DNA from 4 places in the Streptomyces sp. NPDC001770 genome. Region 4 is predicted to be linked to each of the others. Evidence: riboswitches for the same ligand, from Rfam matches in the RefSeq annotation. Region 4 holds a riboswitch; each other region holds the start of a gene.
The links. A riboswitch is a leader RNA that binds a small molecule or an ion and turns the genes downstream of it on or off. The one in region 4 is predicted to bind cobalamin.
Positions count from the first base shown of each region.

Region 1: linked by a shared signal. The riboswitch ahead of ACWCSV_RS28495 (ABC transporter substrate-binding protein) and the one ahead of ACWCSV_RS17525 (CbtB domain-containing protein) in region 4 are both predicted to bind cobalamin.
Region 2: linked by a shared signal. The riboswitch ahead of ACWCSV_RS20370 ((2Fe-2S) ferredoxin domain-containing protein) and the one ahead of ACWCSV_RS17525 (CbtB domain-containing protein) in region 4 are both predicted to bind cobalamin.
Region 3: linked by a shared signal. The riboswitch ahead of ACWCSV_RS17705 (ribonucleoside-diphosphate reductase subunit alpha) and the one ahead of ACWCSV_RS17525 (CbtB domain-containing protein) in region 4 are both predicted to bind cobalamin.

Region 1 covers NZ_JBSFFN010000038.1:41,004-45,988, forward strand. The annotation lists gene ACWCSV_RS28490 (FecCD family ABC transporter permease) at 1-582, opposite strand, end outside; gene ACWCSV_RS28495 (ABC transporter substrate-binding protein) at 579-1,613, opposite strand; cobalamin riboswitch at 1,685-1,873, opposite strand; gene ACWCSV_RS28500 (beta-ketoacyl-[acyl-carrier-protein] synthase family protein) at 2,005-3,228, opposite strand; gene ACWCSV_RS28505 (acyl carrier protein) at 3,225-3,485, opposite strand; gene ACWCSV_RS28510 (acyl-CoA dehydrogenase family protein) at 3,779-4,985, opposite strand, start outside.
Region 2 covers NZ_JBSFFN010000022.1:25,650-30,634, reverse strand. The annotation lists gene ACWCSV_RS20385 (FUSC family protein) at 1-1,479, opposite strand, end outside; gene ACWCSV_RS20380 (TetR/AcrR family transcriptional regulator) at 1,631-2,218, shown strand; gene ACWCSV_RS20375 (glycosyltransferase) at 2,373-2,681, opposite strand; cobalamin riboswitch at 2,818-2,943, shown strand; gene ACWCSV_RS20370 ((2Fe-2S) ferredoxin domain-containing protein) at 3,051-3,422, shown strand; gene ACWCSV_RS20365 ((2Fe-2S)-binding protein) at 3,461-4,183, shown strand; gene ACWCSV_RS20360 (STAS domain-containing protein) at 4,446-4,766, shown strand.
Region 3 covers NZ_JBSFFN010000018.1:11,865-16,849, forward strand. The annotation lists gene ACWCSV_RS17685 (DUF3311 domain-containing protein) at 1-58, shown strand, start outside; gene mctP (monocarboxylate uptake permease MctP) at 55-1,689, shown strand; gene ACWCSV_RS17695 (hypothetical protein) at 1,811-2,455, shown strand; gene ACWCSV_RS17700 (GNAT family N-acetyltransferase) at 2,511-3,023, shown strand; cobalamin riboswitch at 3,152-3,309, shown strand; gene ACWCSV_RS17705 (ribonucleoside-diphosphate reductase subunit alpha) at 3,455-4,985, shown strand, end outside.
Region 4 covers NZ_JBSFFN010000017.1:127,217-132,201, reverse strand. The annotation lists gene ACWCSV_RS17535 (glucarate dehydratase family protein) at 1-123, opposite strand, end outside; gene ACWCSV_RS17530 (5-dehydro-4-deoxyglucarate dehydratase) at 123-1,076, opposite strand; adenosylcobalamin (AdoCbl) riboswitch at 1,878-2,024, shown strand; gene ACWCSV_RS17525 (CbtB domain-containing protein) at 2,028-2,243, shown strand; gene ACWCSV_RS17520 (CbtA family protein) at 2,266-3,039, shown strand; gene ACWCSV_RS17515 (tetratricopeptide repeat protein) at 3,192-3,539, opposite strand; gene ACWCSV_RS17510 (pirin family protein) at 3,698-4,663, shown strand; gene ACWCSV_RS17505 (cupin domain-containing protein) at 4,719-4,985, opposite strand, start outside.

The sequences.
Region 1 (4,985 bases), on a different contig from region 4:
GCCCGAGAGCACGACCCGGTCCGTGGTGCCGCCGAGGGTGTGGCTGAGGACGAGGACGAGCGCGAACGAGGCGAGCGCCCCGGCGAACGCGCCCGCCGAGAGGGAGACCGCTCCCCCGCCGACGCCCAGCACCACGACCACGACAGCGCCGGTGGAGGCCCCCGAGGAGACGCCGAGGACGAAGGGGTCGGCGAGCGGATTGCGGAGCAGGGACTGCATGACGGTCCCGCACACCGCGAGCCCGGCGCCGCAGACGGCCGCGAGCAGGGTGCGCGGCATCCTGAGGTCCCAGATGATGCCGTCCCGGATCGGGCTCAGCTCCGTGTCACCGAGGCCCAGGTGGGCGGCGACCACCGACCACACGTCGGCGACGGAGATACGGGCCGGGCCGATGGTGACGGCCACCGCGACGGAGGCAAGCAGCAGCACGGTTCCGCCGCCCCACAGGAGCGGTTCGGGCAGGGTCCGCAGGCCGGTGCGCCGCCCGTCCGGTACGGGACGGATGCTCGCGCCGGCCGTCACCGGGCGGGGGCCGGCCTGTGCCGGGGTGCGGGCGGCCGCCGGGTCGCCGTCGGCCGTCATCCGGCGAGGCCGAACTCGCGCAGCCCCACCGCGACGCGCTCGATGCCCTCCACCGTGCGGATGGTGGGGTTCATGGCCTGGCCGCTGAGCAGGACGTACCGCTTGTTCCGTACGGCGTCCATGTTCTTGGTGACCGGGTTGGACTCCAGGAACTCGATCTTCTTCGCGGCGCTCTCCGCCGTCTGCGACTTGCGGGTGAGGTCGCCGATGACGAGGACGTCCGGATCACGGTCGGCGACGGTCTCCCAGTTGATCTGGGGCCATTCCTCGTGGGTGTCGTCGAAGGCGTTCTTCGCGCCGAGTTCGGTGGTGATGATGCCGGGCGCCCCGCAGCAGCCCGCCAGGTACGGGGCCTCGGAGTTGGCGAACCAGTACATCAGGGTGGTGCCGGAGGCGTCGATGCCGTCGGTCGCCTTCGCCACGCGGGCCCGCAGGCCGGCGATGAGCTTCTCGCCGCGTTCCGGTACGCCGAACACCCGGGCCAGGTCGCGTATCTCGCCGTAGACGCTGTCCAGGGTGAGGGCGGTGGAGCGGGCGCCGTCGCCGTCGCCACTGTTGTCCTTGCCGGTGCAGTCGGAGGGCGAGACGTACGTGGGGACGCCCAGGCCCTCGAACTGCTCGCGGGGCGCGACCCCGCCCTTGCCGAGTGTGGACTCGAACGAGGCGCTGACGAAGTCGGGTTCCTGCTCCAGCACCTTCTCCGAGGAGGGGGCGTTGTCGGAGAGCCTCGGGACCTTCGCGTTGGCCTTCTCCAGGCCCTTCATCACGGGGTCGGTCCAGGTGGCGGTGGCCGCGAGCCGGTCGGCGAGGCCGAGGGAGAGCAGGATCTCCGTCGATCCCTGGTTGAGGGAGACCGCGTGGCGCGGGGCGGAGGCGACGGTGACGGTGCGTCCGCAGTTGCGGAGCGTCACCGGGTATCCGTCACCGGCCGCGCCGGCGCCGGCCGGTGCGTCGTCGTCGGCACCACCGCAGGCGGTCAGCAGCAGGAGCCCCGCCGTCAGCAGGGCAGCGGGACGGGCGGATCGGGCCATGGGGGGCACGAGGTACCTCGGCGTCTCTGGGCCCATGCGCGGGGCCCGTTGTACGGAAGACTGCGGCCCGTACGGGTCGCAGGGCGCCAGCAGGTCTTCGGACTCGGGTTCGTGCGGACGGGGCGCCTTCCCGGGACACCCGTGGGTCTCCCAGTGGCCGTGGCCCCGCCCGTCCCCCTCACCGCTGCGCGTCAGTTCCGGACTCTCACCGGATTCCCTGACCCCATCTGTGGAGTGCGACTGGCACTGGGAAGCTATCACGCCCCTCCGCGCCTGCCGGATGCCTGTTCGGTGCGGTACGGCCATCGCTGCGGGACAGCCATCGGGGCCGGGTACGACAGCGGGCGCCGCCGGAGGTCGTCCGGCGGCGCCCGCTGCTCAGGTTCCCGGGTCAGGGCAGCCGCAGCGCGATCACGGCGTTGTGGCCGCCGAACCCGAAGGAGTGGCTGACGGCCCGCCGGACCACGACGGGCCGGGGGGCCTTGGTGACACAGTCGATGTCGAACCCGGGTGCCGGCGCGTCCAGGTTGGCGATCGGCGGGACGAGCTGGTGCTGGAGGGTCAGCACGGTGAGCGCGGCCTCGATGGCGCCCGCCGCCCCCATGCAGTGACCGAGCACGCCCTTGGGCGCGGTGACCGGCGGCCGGTGCGGGTAGGCCCCGGCGATGAGTGCGGCCTCGGTGGCGTCGTTGAGCGGGGTCGCGGTGCCGTGCGCGTTGACGTGGTCGACGTCCTCGGCGCGCCAGTCGGCGTCCCGCAGGGCGGCGTCGACGGCCGCCCTGGCCACCTTGCCTGAGGGGTGCGGGCTGGTGGGGTGGTGGGCGTCGGTGGTCGCCCCCGTGCCCGCGATCAACGCCCTCGGTACCGCCCCCCTGGCCAGGGCGTCCTCGGCCCGCTCCAGCACCATGATGGCGGCCCCCTCGCCCATGACGAGACCCGCGCGGTCCTCGGCGAACGGGCGGCAGAGCCGCGACGGGTCGCCGTCCGGCAGGGCCGCCGCCCCGGACCGGGCCAGGCCGGTCATCGCCACCGGGAAGACGATCGACTCGGTCGCCCCGGCGACGGCGATGTCGCACTGGCCGCTCATCAGCATGTCCCGCGCCACGGACAGGGCGGTGACCCCGGACGAACAGGCCGTGCACGGAGCGAGGCTGGGGCCGGTGGCCCCCAGTTGGATCGCGATCTCCGCGGCGGGCATGTTGGGGATGGTGAGCAGGATGCCCGCGGGCGAGGACGCCTCGGCCCCCAGCCGGTCCAGCACCACGGCCTGCTCGGCGAGGCCCGCCGACCCGCCGCTGCTGGTGCCCACCACGACCGAGACCCGGGCGCCGTCCCAGCCGCCCGGGTCGAGACCGGCGTCGGCCACCGCCTCCCGGGCGGCGAGCACGGCGAACTTGACGTACTTGCCCATCCGGTAGGCGGTCCGGCCGCCGACGGCGTCGTCCAGGTCGATGCCGGTGACCGTGCAGGCGAAGTCGACCGCGCACCCGTCCAGTTCGGGAACCGTACGGGCCGATGACACTCCGGCGAGCACGCCCTCCCAGGTGGAGGCCGTGTCGTTGCCCGCCGGGGTGATCATGCCCAGTCCGGTGACGGCGATCTCGGGCCTCTTCATCGGGTGTTGCTCACCGGCTCCCCGCGACGGGATGCGGTGCGGATGAACTCCGAGATGTCCGCGAGGGTGGCGTCCCGGTGGAGGGTGTCGACGGGGGTGTGGATGCCGAGGGTTTCCTTGATGACGACGGCGAACTCCGCCACCGCGAGTGAGTCCATCTCCAGGCTGTCCATCGTGGACTCCGGGTGAATCTCGGCCGGGGGCACCTTGAACGTATCGGTCAGCACGCCGACAATCTTCGGATGAATGGCCTTCATGATCTTCCTCTTGTATTCGGCACATACCTGGGGGGTGGCGGGCGCGTTCAGTGGGCCCATCTCGGTAACTGGCTGAGCCTCATCTGGTTACGCCTTCCGGCGAACCGATTCCTCTACGCCCACCTGCGACTTCTCCCGCCCCGCCGAGACAACGAAGGCCGTTCCCCAGTACGCCAGCAGAACGGCCTTCACCCCCAGTGAGCCCATGGCCTCGCGTACCCGTCGGACGCGCCCCTGAGAGGCGGCCTCCGCACTCCCTCCCTCGCCGGCCGCCGAACGGCCTGCTCCGTCGGTCACCGCGCGGCCTCCCCTGCCGGGCGGGCGGGAGCCCGGTGCCAGGGGCCTTCGGGGTCGTCGTAGGCGTCGGCGTAGGCGGACCCCGCGATCGGCCGGCCGGCGAAGAGCTCGTCCGGCAGCGCGAAGGAGCGCACCAGCGCGGGGGCGTGCGCGGCGACGGTGGCAACGGTCTCCTCGTACAGATCGGGCAGGGAGCGAACCTGCTCGGCCGTCACCCGGCCGTCGGCCAGCAGTTCCCCGCTGCCCTGCCCGACCTGGCGCAGCAGGAACAACCGCTCGACCTCGGCGAGCCGTTCGCGCGCGGGCCCCGCGGGCAGGGTGGCGCCGGCCTCCGCGAACGCCTCGGCGGCCTGCCGGACCGCGTGCGCCCGCACACCGCGCAGGGCGGCTCCCGAGGCCGCGTTCCAGCGGCCGAGCGCGTTCCCGGGCGGGGCGGCGCCCATCCGCGACCGGGCCCGCGCGAAGCGGAGCGCCTCCAGCGCGGCGAGCAGCCCGCGCAGGAACGCCGGGTCCCGGAGGTCGCCGGGCGCCTCCCCCGTCTCCCCGTCGGCCGCGTGTTCCGGGGCCGCGAGCAGCATCTCGGCCGCCGCCTTGGCGTGCACGGCGAGGTTGTCCCCCTCGGCGGTGATGGTGCCCTCGATGCCGGTGACCAGCGCGGCGAGCCCGTTGTGCTCCAGCAGCCCCTGGGCTCCGCAGCGTTCGCGGCACTCCACGATCACGTCCCTGGCCTGCCAGGTGATCCACCCCTTGGCGACGGCCACCAGCCGCTCCGCGGCGCCCCGGTCCGCCGTGCCCGCCTCCCAGCGGTCGAGCGCCCGGCGGTGCAGCAGACTCATCGCGAACACCGTGGCCAACGCCTCGGCCAGCGGCCCGTGGTGGGTGCGGTGGGCATAGACGGGGACCGCATCGGAGCCGCGCGGGCCGGCGACCGTACGGTGCCCGGCGTAGCGCACGGCGACGGCGAGCGCGACGCGCGCGGAGCCGACCGCGCAGGCGCTCATGGCCAGCTTGCCCGGGGTGACCCTGGCGAGGGAGACGAGCAGGCGCCGCCGCCTGCTCGGGAGCGCGCTGGCGAACTCGCCGCCGCCCCCGACATGTCCCTGCGGCCCGGCGAGCAGCGCGGTACGGGGGACGAAGCAGTCGTCGAACGAGGTGAGGCAGTGGTCCACCGGCGACCCCATCCGGGCCGGCAGCCTGCGCACC
Region 2 (4,985 bases), on a different contig from region 4:
CGCGACGGCCCGGTCCAGGACGCTGAGGTGGTGGATCAGTTCGTACTGGAGCTCCACACGGGCGCGGCGGCCCTCGGGAGCGAAGGACGCACCCTCGGCGGTGGTGCGCCGGACCTCGGCGATGGCGGTGGCGGCGCGTGCGGACTGGGCGCGGACGAGGCGGCGGGGGAACGTCCAGCTGGTGCCCCACGTGACCACTACGGCGGTCGCGGCGCCGATGAAGGTGTCGGTGAAACGGTCGGCGGTGATGGCGGCGACCCCGGCTCCGGCGCCCGGGCCGACGGCGAGCAGAGCCATGGGCGTGATGGCGACCAGGGCCAGGGCGTAGTTCAGGGGGAAGAGCAGGTACTGGCCGCTCATGCAGACGACCACCGCCACGACCGTCCACCACGGTCCGGGGTGCAGGCTGAAGACGCCCCAGACGACTCCGACGCCGAGGAGGGTGCCGACGGTGCGGTGGGCGGCGCGCCGGGTGGCGGCGACCCGGTCCATCCACTGGTTGATCACGATGGTGGCGGTCAGGATGGCCCAGTAGGGGTGCCCGATGCCGACGGCCAGGCTGAAGGCGCCGGCGATGCCCGCGGCCAGTCCCATCCGCCAGGCGGTGAACCACTCGACCGAGTTGCCGCGCAGGGCGTGACCGAGCAGGTAGCGCCATCCCGGCCTGCCGGGCGCGGCGCCGATGCCAGGGTCGGAGGCGGCCGGGGCGTCGGCGCCGAGGCGGTCCAGAACGGTCTCGGCGAGGGCCCGGTTGGTCTCCATCAGGTCGGAGGCGAGCGCCTGATGACGCTGCCCGCGCGTGGCCGGCCAGGCGGAGTGCAGAGTCAGCCGCGCCCCGTTGACCGCCTGGTAGGCGGTGTTCCGGCTCAGGCGCGCGGCCTGGCTGCCCGCCTCGGTCAGGCGGTACTCGGCCACGGCCCGGCGGGCGGCGGCGACCGCGCGCTCCTCGGGACCGCGCGGGGCGAAGAGCAGGGGGACCAGCAACAGGACCGAGGCGAGCAGGGCCGCGAAGGCGGTGACGCCGACCATCTGCCGGCCCACCGCCGGGTCGGCGCCGAAGTACGTACCCAGGACGGCGGCGTAGAACATCATCACCGGGCTCGGGCCACGGGTCAGCATGAAGGCGTAGTAGAGGACGGCGACCACCACGATGATCACGACGCTCGCCGGGACGATCGCCCAGCGGTACGGAGCGACGAGCACCCCCGCCGACATGGCGCCGGTCAGCGCGGCGGCCACCAGGAGGCTGTTGCGGACCCGTGCCCACAGGGGGCGGCCGGTCTCCCAGAACGGTGTCATGGCGCCCATGAGCGAGATCATTCCCAGCTTCGGTCCGAACGCCAGGCAGGCGGTCAGGACGGTCACCGAGGAGATGGCGGCGGACACCAGGTTCGGGGCGATCGAACCGGGGGTGTACCGGGGGGCGAAGAAATTCCAGGTCGCCGCTGCCGCCCGTCGCCATGGGGATGCCGAGGACACGGTGCTCCTTCGAGGGGTCGCGGCCGGGCCGCTTATATGAACAGACTCTTCATATAGTAGTTTGCGATGGAGGGCGGGTTCGACCGGGTGGAGGGTGAGACCTATGACAGTTCCTCCGGCCGGGCCGCGTCGGGGCCGCGGCAGAAGGCCGATGGCCGAGGTGCGCGCCGACGTGCTGGAGGCCGCTGCCCAGGTGCTGATGGCACACGGGGTCGCCGGCTTCACCGTCGAGAAGGTCGTCGCCGCCTCCGGCGTCAGCTCGGCGACGGTCTACCGGCACTGGCCCTCACGCGGTGCGCTGGCCCTGGACGGCTTCCGGCACGCCGTCGGGGACCAGGTCGCGCTCGACGACACCGGAGACGTCCGCGCGGACCTGACGCGGTTCATCACCGCGTTCATCCGACTCGCCGCCCAGCGGCCCGCCGGACCCGTCTTCGCCCAGCTCATCGGCGCCGCCCAGACGGACGCGGAACTCGCCGGGCAGTTCGAGCACCACTACTTCGGCCCACGCCGGCGCGAGGCGTTCGCCCTGCTGGAGAAGGCCAAGGACCGCGGACAGATCCGTGAGGACGCCGACCCCGGACTCCTGGTGGACCTCATCTGGGGCGCCTGCTACATCCGGCTGCTCCTGCCCCACCTCACCGACCAGCTCACCGAGGACTTCGCCCCCGCCGTCGTCGGCCAGGCCCTCGCCGGCCTCCTCCTCGGAGCCGCGGACGCCGGCGAGCCGGGCGGGTAGGGCGCGCCTTCCGGCCGGGTGCGGGGGACGGCTGCGCCGGGCCGGAGCCGCACCGGTCAGTGCCGCGCCGGCCGGGAGCCGTACCGGCCAGGGAGCCGCGTCGGGCCCGGACGTTCGCCGGGCGCGACGGCTCAGGAATGCCGGGCGGGACGACTCAGACGGCGACGACCGCGCCTTCACGCATCCATCCCCGGCCGTCCGCCGCCGCGTCGGTGGTGACCAGGACGTAGCCGTACTCGTTGTACGAAGCGCCCTCGCAGGTCGACGCACCGACGATGTCACCCGCGTACTTGGTCTTCACGACGGCGCTGTCCGGATTCGGGTTCTCGTACACCCCGGCGGTCGGCCACACGACCTTGTACTGGCAGCCGGCCCGGGCCGCTGCGCCGGGGGCGGTGGCGACCACTCCGGCGAAGCCGACCGCGGTGGCGAGGACGGTGGTGGCGATACGGGTCAGGCGCATGGTCGGTGGCACTCCTCCGGGGGCGACGATGTGTCAGGCGCATGATCATAGAGGCGGGTTGGGCACGGGTGTGCCCGCCCGTACCGGCCGGGCACGCCGGATGGGATGATGCTCGGTGACAGGGCGACGGCGGTCCGAGGAATCCGGTGCGAAACCGGAGCGGTCCCGCCACTGTGATCGGTGAGCGAATCCCGGCGTACCCCTGCCTCCGACGAGGGGCGGGAAGGGCGGGACGAGCGGCGACCCGAGAGCCAGGAGACTCACGCGGTCGCCTCCTCAACGAACGCCGGGGCGGATCTCCCCGGAGAGGGGTGGTTCGGCGTGCCCGCAAGGCCGGCCGAAGAGGCTCACGTACAGAAGACCAGGACCGTGCCCGGCAGGGGCGCGGCGGCCGGAGCGGTGCCCTGCCGGGTCGTCGTGTGCCGGGACTGCTGCTGCGGCAGCCGCAAGGTGACCGGAGTCGATCACGCGGCGCAGACGGACCGCCTGCGCGAGGAGGCCCCGGTGCGAATATCGGACTGCCTGGACGTCTGCGACCAGGCCAACGTCGTGGTCGTGCAGCCCTCCACCGAGGGCCGCGCCGCCGGGGCCAGGCCCGTCTGGCTGGGACTGGTCAACGATCCCGGCGCGACCGAGGACATCGCCTCCTGGGTACGTGCCGGAGGACCGGGCGTGGCCCCGCGCCCGGAGATCCTCGACCTCTACACCTTCGAACCTCCCGGTCGCCGGGGCCTCCGGTGAACGAGCAACGGGCAGGTCTTCGGACCCGCATGACGGGCATGGCCACGGCGACCGCCCTGAGCGAGTCGGTCACCGGACTCGGCCCGTTCTTCGCTCTGCGGATCCATCCGCGCGGCACGGAACCCGAAGGCCCCTGGCAGCCGATGTCCCGCCCGCTGCTCGAAGCGCGGGTCGCCGCGGTCGGAGACCGGCTGGCCGCGGCGGGCGGCAGGCCACCCGGCTCGGTGGAACCGCGCGTCGCGGCCTCCGTCGCGCATCTGGGGCTGGCCGCCCGGCTGATCTCCCCGGCCCTGGCCGCCGCGGTGCTGCACGACAGAGTCCTCGCCCCCGGCCTCACCGAGCTGCGCTGGCAGCCCGTGATCGGCGGACCGATCCCCCTCTCGCTGCCCGACAGGGCCGTCGGCGACAGCCCGGCGGGACCTCCGGAGCGCCTCGCCGGCGAACTGAGCACCCGCCTGCTGGACGGCCCGCTGCGCGAACTCGCCGAACTGATGGCGGAGTTCTCCGTATCCCGGCACATCCTGTGGGGGAACACCGCCTCGGCCCTCAACGGAGCAGCGACCATGATCGCGGCCTCCTGCCCGGAACTCGCCGACCGCACCCGCACCCTGACCTCGCTCCTCCTCGCAAGCCCGCCGCTGCGCTCCACCGCGACCACGGCCGGCGGCGGAGCCTTCAGGCGCCGCAGCTGCTGCCTCATCTACCGCGCCGCCCCCGACCGCAAGGGCCCCCTGTGCGGCGACTGCGTGCTGGCCCGCTGACGTGGTTCTCATGTACCAGCTCGGACATGGACGGAGCGCACGGTATCGACACCCCGGCATGACGACCGAGGATCCCCGCCGAGCGGTACGGAATCCGGGCGACCTGGAAGACCGAGGAGCCCGGGCCAGGCCTGGGAGTACGGCGGGGAACGCTGTAGTCACTTCCTCGCCGTCCACCGCTCGCGGTGGTTCATCCGGCCGGAGGGGAGGCCGGACGGACCTTGTGACCTCTCGTCACACATGCACCGGGCATACTTTCTTCATGGAGAAACCCGACCTTCGACACTCGGCGTCCACACCGGCATCGGTGCTCGCCCCTCGCGGTGACCTGGACCTCGATTCCCTCGGCCCGCTGACAGCTCAGATCGAGGCCGCCGTCGACGCACACGGAGCGGTCATCCTGGACGCCGGCGACATCACATTCGCCGACTCCTCGTTCCTGCGACTGATTCTCACCACCCACGACCGTGCCGACCTTCGCATCGCGAACCCGTCCCCCACGGTGGACCGGCTCCTCCGGATCGTCGGAGCCGACGCCTTCCTCCACCTGTATCCCACCCTGGACGCAGCACGGAACGCCTGAACGCCCTGGTGGGCACGGCGGGGAGCCGGCAGGGGCGAACGGTGCTCCGAACCAGCGGGATCGCCGCCCGCCCGGCGGTGCCCGAAGCCCGCGGACGGGCACGTCCCGGACGACCGTCGCCCGCGCGGGCCTCAGCGAAAGGGACGCCGGGCGGGTGGTCCGCGCACGGAGCCGGGGTGCGCGGGTGATGCGAAAACGGTGTGCGAGCGGACGGATGAG
Region 3 (4,985 bases), on a different contig from region 4:
CGCGTACACGCTGTGGAAGCGTGACCAGCGCTCCCGCAAGGGAGGTGTCTCCGCATGAAGGACGGCGTGAACGGCGTCGCACTCGGCGTCTTCATCTTCTTCTTCCTGGCGGTCACCGTGGTCGGCTTCATGGCCGCCCGCTGGCGCCGCGCCGACAACGAGCTGAGCCTGGACGAATGGGGCCTGGGCGGAAGATCGTTCGGGACCTGGGTGACCTGGTTCCTGCTCGGCGGCGACCTGTACACCGCGTACACCTTCGTCGCCGTCCCGGCGGCGATCTACGGCGCGGGGGCCTCGGGCTTCTTCGCCGTTCCGTACACGATCCTGGTGTACCCGCTGATCTTCACCTTCCTGCCGCGGCTCTGGTCCGTGTCGCACAAGCACGGGTACGTCACCACCTCCGACTTCGTCCGGGGCCGCTTCGGCTCGAAGGGCCTGTCGCTGGCGGTCGCGCTCACCGGCATCCTCGCCACGATGCCGTACATCGCCCTTCAGCTCGTCGGCATCCAGGCCGTGCTGGACGTCATGGGCGTCGGCGGCGGCGAGGACACCAACTGGTTCGTCAAGGACCTCCCGCTGCTGATCGCGTTCGCGGTGCTCGCCGCGTACACCTACTCCTCGGGCCTGCGCGCGCCCGCGCTGATCGCGTTCGTCAAGGACGGGCTGATCTACCTGGTCATCGCGGTGGCGATCATCTACATCCCGATCAAGCTGGGCGGCTTCGACGACATCTTCGCCGGGGCGAGCGCGAAGTTCTCCGCGGCCAACGAGGCGGCGGGCAAGCCGGTGGCCGGGGTGGTACCCGGGGTGAACGGGCAATGGGGTTACGCCACGCTGGCGTTGGGCTCCGCGCTGGCGCTCTTCATGTACCCGCACTCGATCACGGCGACGCTCTCCAGCCGCAGCCGTGAGGTGATCCGCCGCAACACCACCATCCTGCCGCTGTACTCGCTGATGCTCGGGCTGCTGGCCCTGCTCGGCTTCATGGCCATCGCGGCCGGGGTCAAGGTCAGCAACGGCCAGCTGGCCATCCCGCAGCTCTTCGAGAACATGTTCCCGGACTGGTTCGCCGGTGTGGCCTTCGCCGCCATCGGGATCGGCGCGCTGGTGCCCGCGGCCATCATGTCCATCGCCGCCGCGAACCTCTTCACCCGGAACATCTACAAGGAGTTCCTGAAACCGGACGCGACGCCCGAGCAGGAGACCAAGGTCTCCAAGCTGGTCTCGCTCCTGGTGAAGGTCGGCGCACTGGTCTTCGTGCTCACCATGGACAAGACGGTGGCCATCAACTTCCAGCTGCTGGGCGGGATCTGGATCCTCCAGACGATGCCGTCGCTGGTCGGCGGCCTCTTCACCCGGTGGTTCCACCGCTGGGCGCTCATCGCGGGCTGGGCGGTCGGCATGCTGTACGGCACCCTCGCCGCGTACGGCGTGGCCTCCCCGACCCAGAAGCACTTCGGCGGCTCGTCGAAGGAGATCCCGGGCATCGGCGAGATCGGCTACATCGGTCTCACCGCGTTCGTGCTGAACGTCGTGGTCGTGGTCGTGGTGACCTTCGTCCTCAACGCGCTCAAGGCCCCGGCGGGCATCGACGAGACCTCGCCGGAGGACTACACCGCGGACGTCGGCGACAAGGGCGTGCAGGCGGAGCTGCCGCCGGCCGTCGTGGGGGCGCCGGGCGGCCACTGACCCGGACCCGCCTGCCGAACCGTCCGCCGGGCCGTCGCGTCCTCCCCCAGTGGGAGGGGCGGCGGCCCGGCGGCGTACCCGCCCCGCGACCGGACCGCCCCCCGTACGTAAGGATGTGCTCATGACATCTCGCACCCGGCTGCGCGGCCTCTGGCCCGCTCTGCTGGTCCTCACCCTCGCCGGCTGCGGCACCGAGCACGCCGGCGCGGGCGGCGCGTCCCCCGCCGCGGACGTACCGGACCACGCCGAACTGGAGGCGCGGGCGACGGCCCTCCAGACCCGCGCGGACCGCGTGTACGTCACCGAGGTGGCCGGATACACCCTGGCGACGCAGTCGGTGGGCGTGCTCGGCGACGACGGCTTCGGCAGCTCCTACACGGACAGGAAGGGGCACGTGATCCAACTCGGTGTGGAGCGCGCCGACCACTCCCCCGCCGACTGCGGCAAGAAGCCGGTGGCCGACGGCTCGGCCGGCTACACCGTCTGCGAGCGCGAGGGCGAGAGCTGGTACAGCGCGACCGCCCTCGGCCACGCCTACGCCCGCACCGAGGGCGGCGTCTCCGTGACGGTCAGCGCCGGACTCCCCGGCGTGGACCGCGCCACCCTGCGCGAGGCGGCCGAAGCCGCCCACCCGGCGGACGACGCCGAACTCGACAGGATCCTCCCGCCCCTCGGCCAGGCCCCCGGCTCGCAGCCGATCGAGCGTGGCGACCTCCCGCCGGAGGGCGACGGGGCCCCGAACAACGAGGTGGGCGTGAGCGGTTGATCCTTCTCACGGACCGGCCTGTCCGCCCGTCCGCGCGGCGCGCAGAATGGCGGTCATGGACCTGACGATCAGAAGGGCCGAGCCGGAGGAGTACGCGCTCCTCGGCGAGATAACGGCCCAGGCGTACCTCGGCGACGGCCTGTTGAGCGGGGGCGAGGACGACCCGTATCTCGCCAGGCTGCGGGACGTGCCCGGCCGGGCCGCCGTGGCCGAGGTGCTGGTGGCCGCGGACGACACCGGCACCGTGCTCGGCGGGGTGACCTACGCCCCGCCCGGCAGCCCCATGTGCGACGTCGCGGCGGCGGACGAGGCGGAGTTCCGGATGCTCGCGGTGGGCAGGGCGGGGCGCGGCCGGGGAGCCGGGGAAGCGCTCGTACGGGCGTGCGCCGCGCGGGCCCGGGCCACCGCCGGGGTCACCGGACTCGCCCTGTCGACCCAGCCCGCCATGTCCGGGGCACACCGGATCTACCACCGGCTCGGCTTCACGCGCACCCCGGAACGCGACTGGCGGCCGGTGCCGGGCCTGACACTGCTCACCTACCGGCTGGACCTGGGCAGCGGCGGCTGAGAGACCCCGGCCCTGGCCGCACCCCCGTCCGGAACCCTCTCCGCCCCACCCCGGACGGGCCGCGGCCACGCCCCCGAAGGCCCGCCGCGCCCTCCCGCGTACCGGAACACCGCCCCGCACCGCCACAACATGTGGGGCGTTCTCGCGGCCCGGCCACCACATGTATGCTCGTCTCGCTGTCGTCGCAGGGGAATCCGGTGCGAATCCGGAACTGTCCCGCAACGGTGTGAACCGCGCGTTTCGCGCACCTTCGAGTCCGGCTACCTGCCGACAGCGCGTCCGGCTCACCCGAACCGGACGCCCGTACGTCCGGGCCTCGCGGATGGGCCGGTGGACGCCGTGTGCGGTGCTGCCCGTCTCCAGGTGGCGCGCCCCGCGGCCCTCACCTCCTCCCCCCGCCGGTCCAGAGCCGAGCGAGGGAGAGCACCACCGTGACCATCGCGCCCGCCGATCCGGCGTCCGTGCCCGCAGCCAGCGCAGCGACCGAGCCCGTCGACGGCCCCGGGACCGCGCTGCTGCGCACCCTGACCGCCCTCACCGCGGACCTGCCGGACACCGACCCGGGGAGGGTCGCCGCCGCCGCGCTGCGCGGCCGCAGCGCGCACGCCGACGAGGCGGAGCTGCTGACCCTGGCCACCGAGTCGGCCGCCGGCCTGATCGCGGAGGACCCCGCCTACTCGCGGCTCGCCGCCCGGCTCCTCACCCGCACCATCGCCGCCGAGGCGGCCGGTGAGGGCGCGGTGTCGTTCTCCGCGTCGGTCGCCGTCGGCCACCGCGAGGGCCTGATCGCGGACCGTACGGCAGCGTTCGTGACGCTGCACGCCGAGCGGCTGGACGCGCTGGTCGAGGAAGCCCTCACGGACGGCGCCGACGACCGGTTCGGCTACTTCGGCCTGCGCACCCTCTACAGCCGCTACCTGCTGCGCCACCCGCTCACCCGTCAGGTGGTGGAGATCCCGCAGCACTTCATGCTGCGGGTCGCGGCCGGGCTCGCCGAGGACGACTCGGCGCGCGCGGTGGACGAGGTCGCGGCGCTCTACGGGCTGATGAGCCGGCTGGACTACCTGCCCTCCTCCCCCACGCTCTTCAACTCGGGCACCCGCCACCCGCAGATGTCCTCCTGCTATCTGCTGGACTCCCCGCTGGACGAGCTGGACTCGATCTACGGCCGTTACCACGAGGTGGCGCGGCTCTCGAAGCACGCGGGCGGCATCGGTCTGTCGTTCTCGCGCATCCGCTCGCGCGGTTCGCTGATCCGGGGCACCAACGGGCTCTCCAACGGCATCGTGCCGTTCATGAAGACGCTGGACGCCTCCGTCGCGGCCGTCAACCAGGGCGGCCGGCGCAAGGGCGCCGCCGCGGTCTACCTGGAGACCTGGCACGCGGACATCGAGGAGTTCCTGGAGCTGCGGGACAACACCGGTGAGGACCAGCGGCGTACGCACAACCTGAACCTGGCGCACTGGATTCCCGACGAGTTCATGCGCCGGGTCGACGCCGACTCCAGCTGGTCGCTCTTCTCGCCCGCGGACGTGCCCGAGCTGGTCGACCTGTGGGGCGACGCCTTCGACGCCGCCTACCGGGCCGCCGAGGCGAAGGGCCTGGCCCGCCGGACGATCCCCGCGCGCGAGCTGTACGGCCGGATGATGCGCACCCTGGCGCAGACCGGCCAGGGCTGGATGACGTTCAAGGACGCCTCCAACCGCACCGCGAACCAGACCGCCGAGCCGGGCAGGGTCGTGCACTCCTCGAACCTCTGCACGGAGATCCTGGAGGTCACCGACGACGGCGAGACCGCCGTCTGCAACCTCGGCTCGGTCAACCTGGGTGCCTTCGTGGCGGACGGGACGATCGACTGGGAGCGGCTGGACGCCACCGTGCGCACGGCCGTGACCTTCCTGGACCGGGTCGTCGACATCAACTTCTACCCGACCGGGCAGTCCGGCCGGTCCAACGCCCGCT
Region 4 (4,985 bases):
GTGGACCTCCACGACGGCGCGGAGCGCGTACGGCTCGTGGACGCCGACCGCGTTGAGGAGGGCCGGGTCCTTGAACGCCACGGGGGTGATCCCGATGCGGGTGATCCGCAGGCTGTCGCTCATCACAGCACATCCACGGCAACGGCACCGGCGCCGCTGACGGCCCCGGTCGTCACCAGAGCGCGGCCCTGCGCGACGATCCGTTCCAGTTCCGCGAGGTGCCCGGGCGTGGGATCGGTCAGCGGCGGGCGTACCCCGCCGACGTCGAGGCCTCCTTGCCGGACCGCAGCCTTGACCAGGGCGACCGAGTAACCGGGGACTTTCTCGCGCAGAGCGATCAGAGGATGGAAGAAGCCGCCCAGGAGCTGCTGGACGGTGGCGTCGTCCCCGGAGGTGACGGCCCGGTGGAAGGCGAGGGCGATCTCCGGCGCGAAGCAGAACACCGCGGACGAGTACAGCTCGACCCCGATGCCGCGACAGGCGAGCACGGTGCTCTCCGCGGTGGGCATCCCGTTGAAGAACTGGAACTCCGCGCCGCCGCACTCGCCGTCCGCGCGGACGGCGGTCACGATCCGGGACAGCAGGGAGAGATCACCGGTACCGTCCTTGAGGCCCACGACCTGGGGCATCCGGGCCACTTCGAGAGCCGAGGGAACGTCGAACCGAGCGGTGCCCCGCTGGTAGACGATCACCGGCAGCGAGCCGGCCGCGACCACCTGGCGCACATAGGCGACCAGTCCGGCAGGCTCTCCCGTCACCAGGTACGGAGGCATCAGCAGCAGCCCGTCGGCCCCGGCCTCCTCCGCGGCCCACGCGTACTGCCGGGCCAGAGGCAGCGAACCGCCCGCCCCCGCGAAGACCGGCACCCGACCGTCCGTCGCTTCCACCGCCGTCCGCACCGCCGAGGCGAACTCCTCCACACCGAGCGCGTGGAACTCCCCTGTGCCGCAGGCGACGAACACCCCGCCCGCCCCGGCGCGGACTCCGCTCCGTACGTGTTCCGCCAGCTTCGCGGTATCCACCGAATCGTCCGGAGCGAACGGAGTCACGGGAAAGAACAGAACACCCTCGAGCATGGAGCACCCTTCCGAGTTCATATGTATGAACGTTGGTCAATATGGCGAATCGCTGCACGGAAAGTAGGCGCCACCGCGCGCCGGGGTCAAGGGCCATGCATGGGTCGGTTTCAGGCAGGTGGGCCCGAAACGATCTACGTGTGACAGTGGGGAGCGTGGCCTTCGGCCAGAGGTCCGGGACTGTCGAGCCGTCGACTGTGAGAGGGGGGAATGTCTGTGTGAACGCAGCTTGAACTGGGGTGATGGCGCAGGTTGCTCATTGGGCGTCGCCCGCGAGGGGCGGGGTGAGGTCCTGCGGGTTCGCCGCGAGGGCTGCTGTTCGAGTGTGGATCCTGTAAGTGATTTTTGGCCATGATGCGGGTGAGGGTGAGGGATACCGGACGTTGAGCACGTGTGCGAAAGTCTTGCGATCGTTCCGCCGGCTGCACAACTGTGCGTGACCATGCACGATTGGGCGGGGCCGGGCGCGGGTCGAATGGATGCGGCTGGGGCCCGGATCGACCGCGACCGGGCCGCACACCCCTTGTTGGCCAGAGGCGGCTGGAGTCACCGGTCCACCGGTCCGCTGGTTCGCCGGTCCGCCGGTCCGGCCGGGCGGCGGGGCCGGAGTCGCGGCGCCCGGCGAGAGGGGCCTGCGACGGGGAGGGCGAGCCGAGTCGGCCGGCAGGGTCGCAGGTGAGGCGAATGTCACCCGCAGGATCGATGTGGAAGTTCATTCATCCTCAACATCTGCTCACAGCAAGCGTGTTGAGGAGAGGGCGAAGCAATGCCCCATGGCGGCGCCCGAACACAGGCGCTATGGTCTGACCAGCATGACGACGGCGCAACGGAAGTCCGGTGAGAATCCGGCACGGTCGCGCCACTGTGAACCCGTACCTGCGGGAAGTCAGACCCAGCACCGTCGTCTCAGGCACCACGATCGGGACGCGTGTTCCCTCAGGAGGTTCTGCCATGGCACACATTGCCGCACCCGCGACCGGCGTACCCGCCGTCACCCCCATATCGCTGAAGGCGATCGCCCCGTGGGCGGTCTTCTTCGGCATTCTCATGCTCGTCCTGCTGTACTTCGTCGGCGCCGAGCAGGGCGCCACCTCGCTCATCTCCGGCGAGGCCGTTCACGAGTGGGTCCACGACGGCCGTCACCTTCTCGGCTTCCCCTGCCACTAGACCTCAGGGGAACCGAACTCTCATGAATTCCATATCCGTTCGAGCGCTCCTGGTCCGCGGCATGCTCGCGGGCCTGCTCGCGGGCGTCGCGGCACTCCTCGTCGCCTACTTCCTCGGCGAGTCCCGGGTGGACGCGTCCATCGCCCTGGAAGAGGCCCACAACCACGACCATCACGGAGGCGAGGAGCTGGTCAGCCGGACGATGCAGGCCACCGGAGGTCTCGCCACCGGCGTCCTCGTCTTCGGTGTCGCCGTCGGCGGCATCGCGGCACTCGTCTTCTGCTACGCCCTCGGCCGCATCGGGAACTTCGGCCCACGGGCCACCGCGGCCCTGGTCGCCGGGGCGGCGCTGCTGACCGTGTACCTCGTACCGTTCCTCAAGTACCCGGCCAACCCGCCGGCCGTCGGCAACCCGGACACCATCGGCCAACGTACGGGGCTCTTCTTCCTCATGGTGGCGCTCAGCGTCCTGCTCGCCGTCGCCGCCGTCATCGCCGGGAGGCGGCTCGCACCGCGCCTCGGCAACTGGAACGCGACCGTCGCCGTGTCCGCCGGATACGTCCTGCTGATCGGACTCGCGTACGTGTTCCTGCCGTCGTTCGACGAGGTGGGCGCGGACTTCCCGGCGACCCTGCTCTGGGAGTTCCGGCTCTCCACCCTCGCGGTCCAGGCAACCCTGTGGGTGAGCTTCGGGCTGATCTTCGGTGCCCTCACCGAGCGCCTGCTGCTTCCCTCACCGGGACGGGGCGCGGCCTCCCGGGACAGCGCTCCCCGGCCCGCCGGGGTGGTGGGCTGACACCACCTCGCGACTGAATCACCGCGCACGTGTGCGGCCGGAGATCTCTCCGGCCGCACATGTCGCCGTAGTACGTCCGTCGCCGAACCGGCGCGATGTCAGCGGGCCCGACGCGGTTGCCGCCGCGTCGCCGCCGATGCGAAGCGGGCCCGTCAGCCGGTGGGGAAGTCGCCGTTCAGGGCGGCGGCCATCCGCAGGTGCGGCCCGGCTTCCTCGTGCCGGCCCTGGCGCTCCAGCGTGCGTCCCAGCAGCAGGCGCGCGTAGTCCTCGACCGGATCCCGCTCCAGGACGACCCGCAGCTCCGCCTCGGCCTTCCCGAGCCGCGCCGAGTGGTAGTAGGCGCGGGCGAGCAGCAGGCGCGGGGCAACCTGCTCGGGGACCTCGTCCACGAGCCCGCCGAGAATGCGCGCCGCGGTGAGGTACTCCTTCGCGTCGAAGAAGAACTGCGCGCGGTTCCAGCGGTCGGCGGCCGTGCCGAACTCGTAGTAGTTCTCGTCCATGTGGTTCCTCCTCTGCCGCCGGCGGGGCGGCTTTTCGAGCCTCCCGCCCGTGTGATCGCGACAACGTACCCCGGTGGTTGAATATTCCACTAAATCGCCGAGGTGACGATCGCGCCACTGACCCTCCAGCCCGGCCGGAGCGCAATAGGTTGACCACCATGAGCAACCTCGATCGCCAGGCCGCGCTGTCCGTCTGCGGAGGGCGGGGCTTCGTCGTCGCCGAACCGGTACGTGAACTCCTCACCCCGCGCCACGTACGGCTCGGTGAGTCCACCGAAGTCCGCAGGCTGCTGCCCAACCTCGGCCGCCGCATGATCGGCGCCTGGACCTTCGTCGACCACTACGGCCCCGACGACATCGCGGACGAACCCGGCATGCAGGTGCCGCCCCACCCGCACATGGGGCTGCAGACCGTGAGCTGGCTGCACGAGGGCGAGGTGCTCCACCGCGACAGCCTCGGAAGCCTCCGGACCGTACGCCCCAGGGAGCTGGGTCTGATGACATCGGGCCGGGCCATCAGCCACTCCGAGGAGAGCCCGAAGGGCCACGCCCGGTTTCTGCACGGCGCCCAGCTGTGGGTGGCCCTTCCGGAGGCCCACCGCCACGTCGAACCCCACTTCCAGCACCACGCCGACCTCCCCACGGTGACGGCCCCCGGCCTCACCGCCACGGTGATCCTCGGTGAACTCGACGGAGCGGCCTCGCCGGGCACCGCCTACACCCCGATCGTCGGCGCCGACCTCGCCCTCACGGCGGGCACCGAGACCCGCCTGCCGCTCGACCCGGACTTCGAGTACGCGGTCCTGTCGATGTCGGGCGAGGCCCACGTCGACGGTGTGCCCGTACTCCCCGGATCGATGCTCTACCTCGGGTGCGGCCGTACCGAACTTACCCTGCGCGCGGACTCGGACGCCGGACTCATGCTCCTCGGAGGCGAGCCGTTCGCTGAGGAGATCGTCATGTGGTGGAACTTCGTCGGCCGGTCCGGTGACGAGATCCTACAGGCGCGGAACGACTGGGAGACGGGCTCGCGGTTCGGCGAAGTGCACGGCTACGACGGTGCCCGCCTGCCTGCCCCCGAACTGCCCACCACGCCGCTGAAGCCGCGCGGGCGAGTGCGCTGACCTGGGGAAACCTATGGCCGTGCCGGCCTGATCCCACTTCTGGACCATCGGGTCGCTACCCGGGACCCGGGGGCAGGTGGACGGTCATGATCAGGTGGCAGGCCACGGCGCCTGAACCACGGTACGTGTGGGTGGTGTCGGCGTCGAAGGTGGCGGTCTGGCCGGCGGCGACGGGGTACGCGGTGCCGTCGACGACGAGGGCCATCTCGCCGGCGGTGACACTGACGGTCTCGGTCACGCCGGCCTGGTGGGGGTGGCTGGGGTATTCCTCGCCGGGCTCCAGGGTCCAGCGCCAGACTTCGGTGGCCGCCGGTCCGCTGGT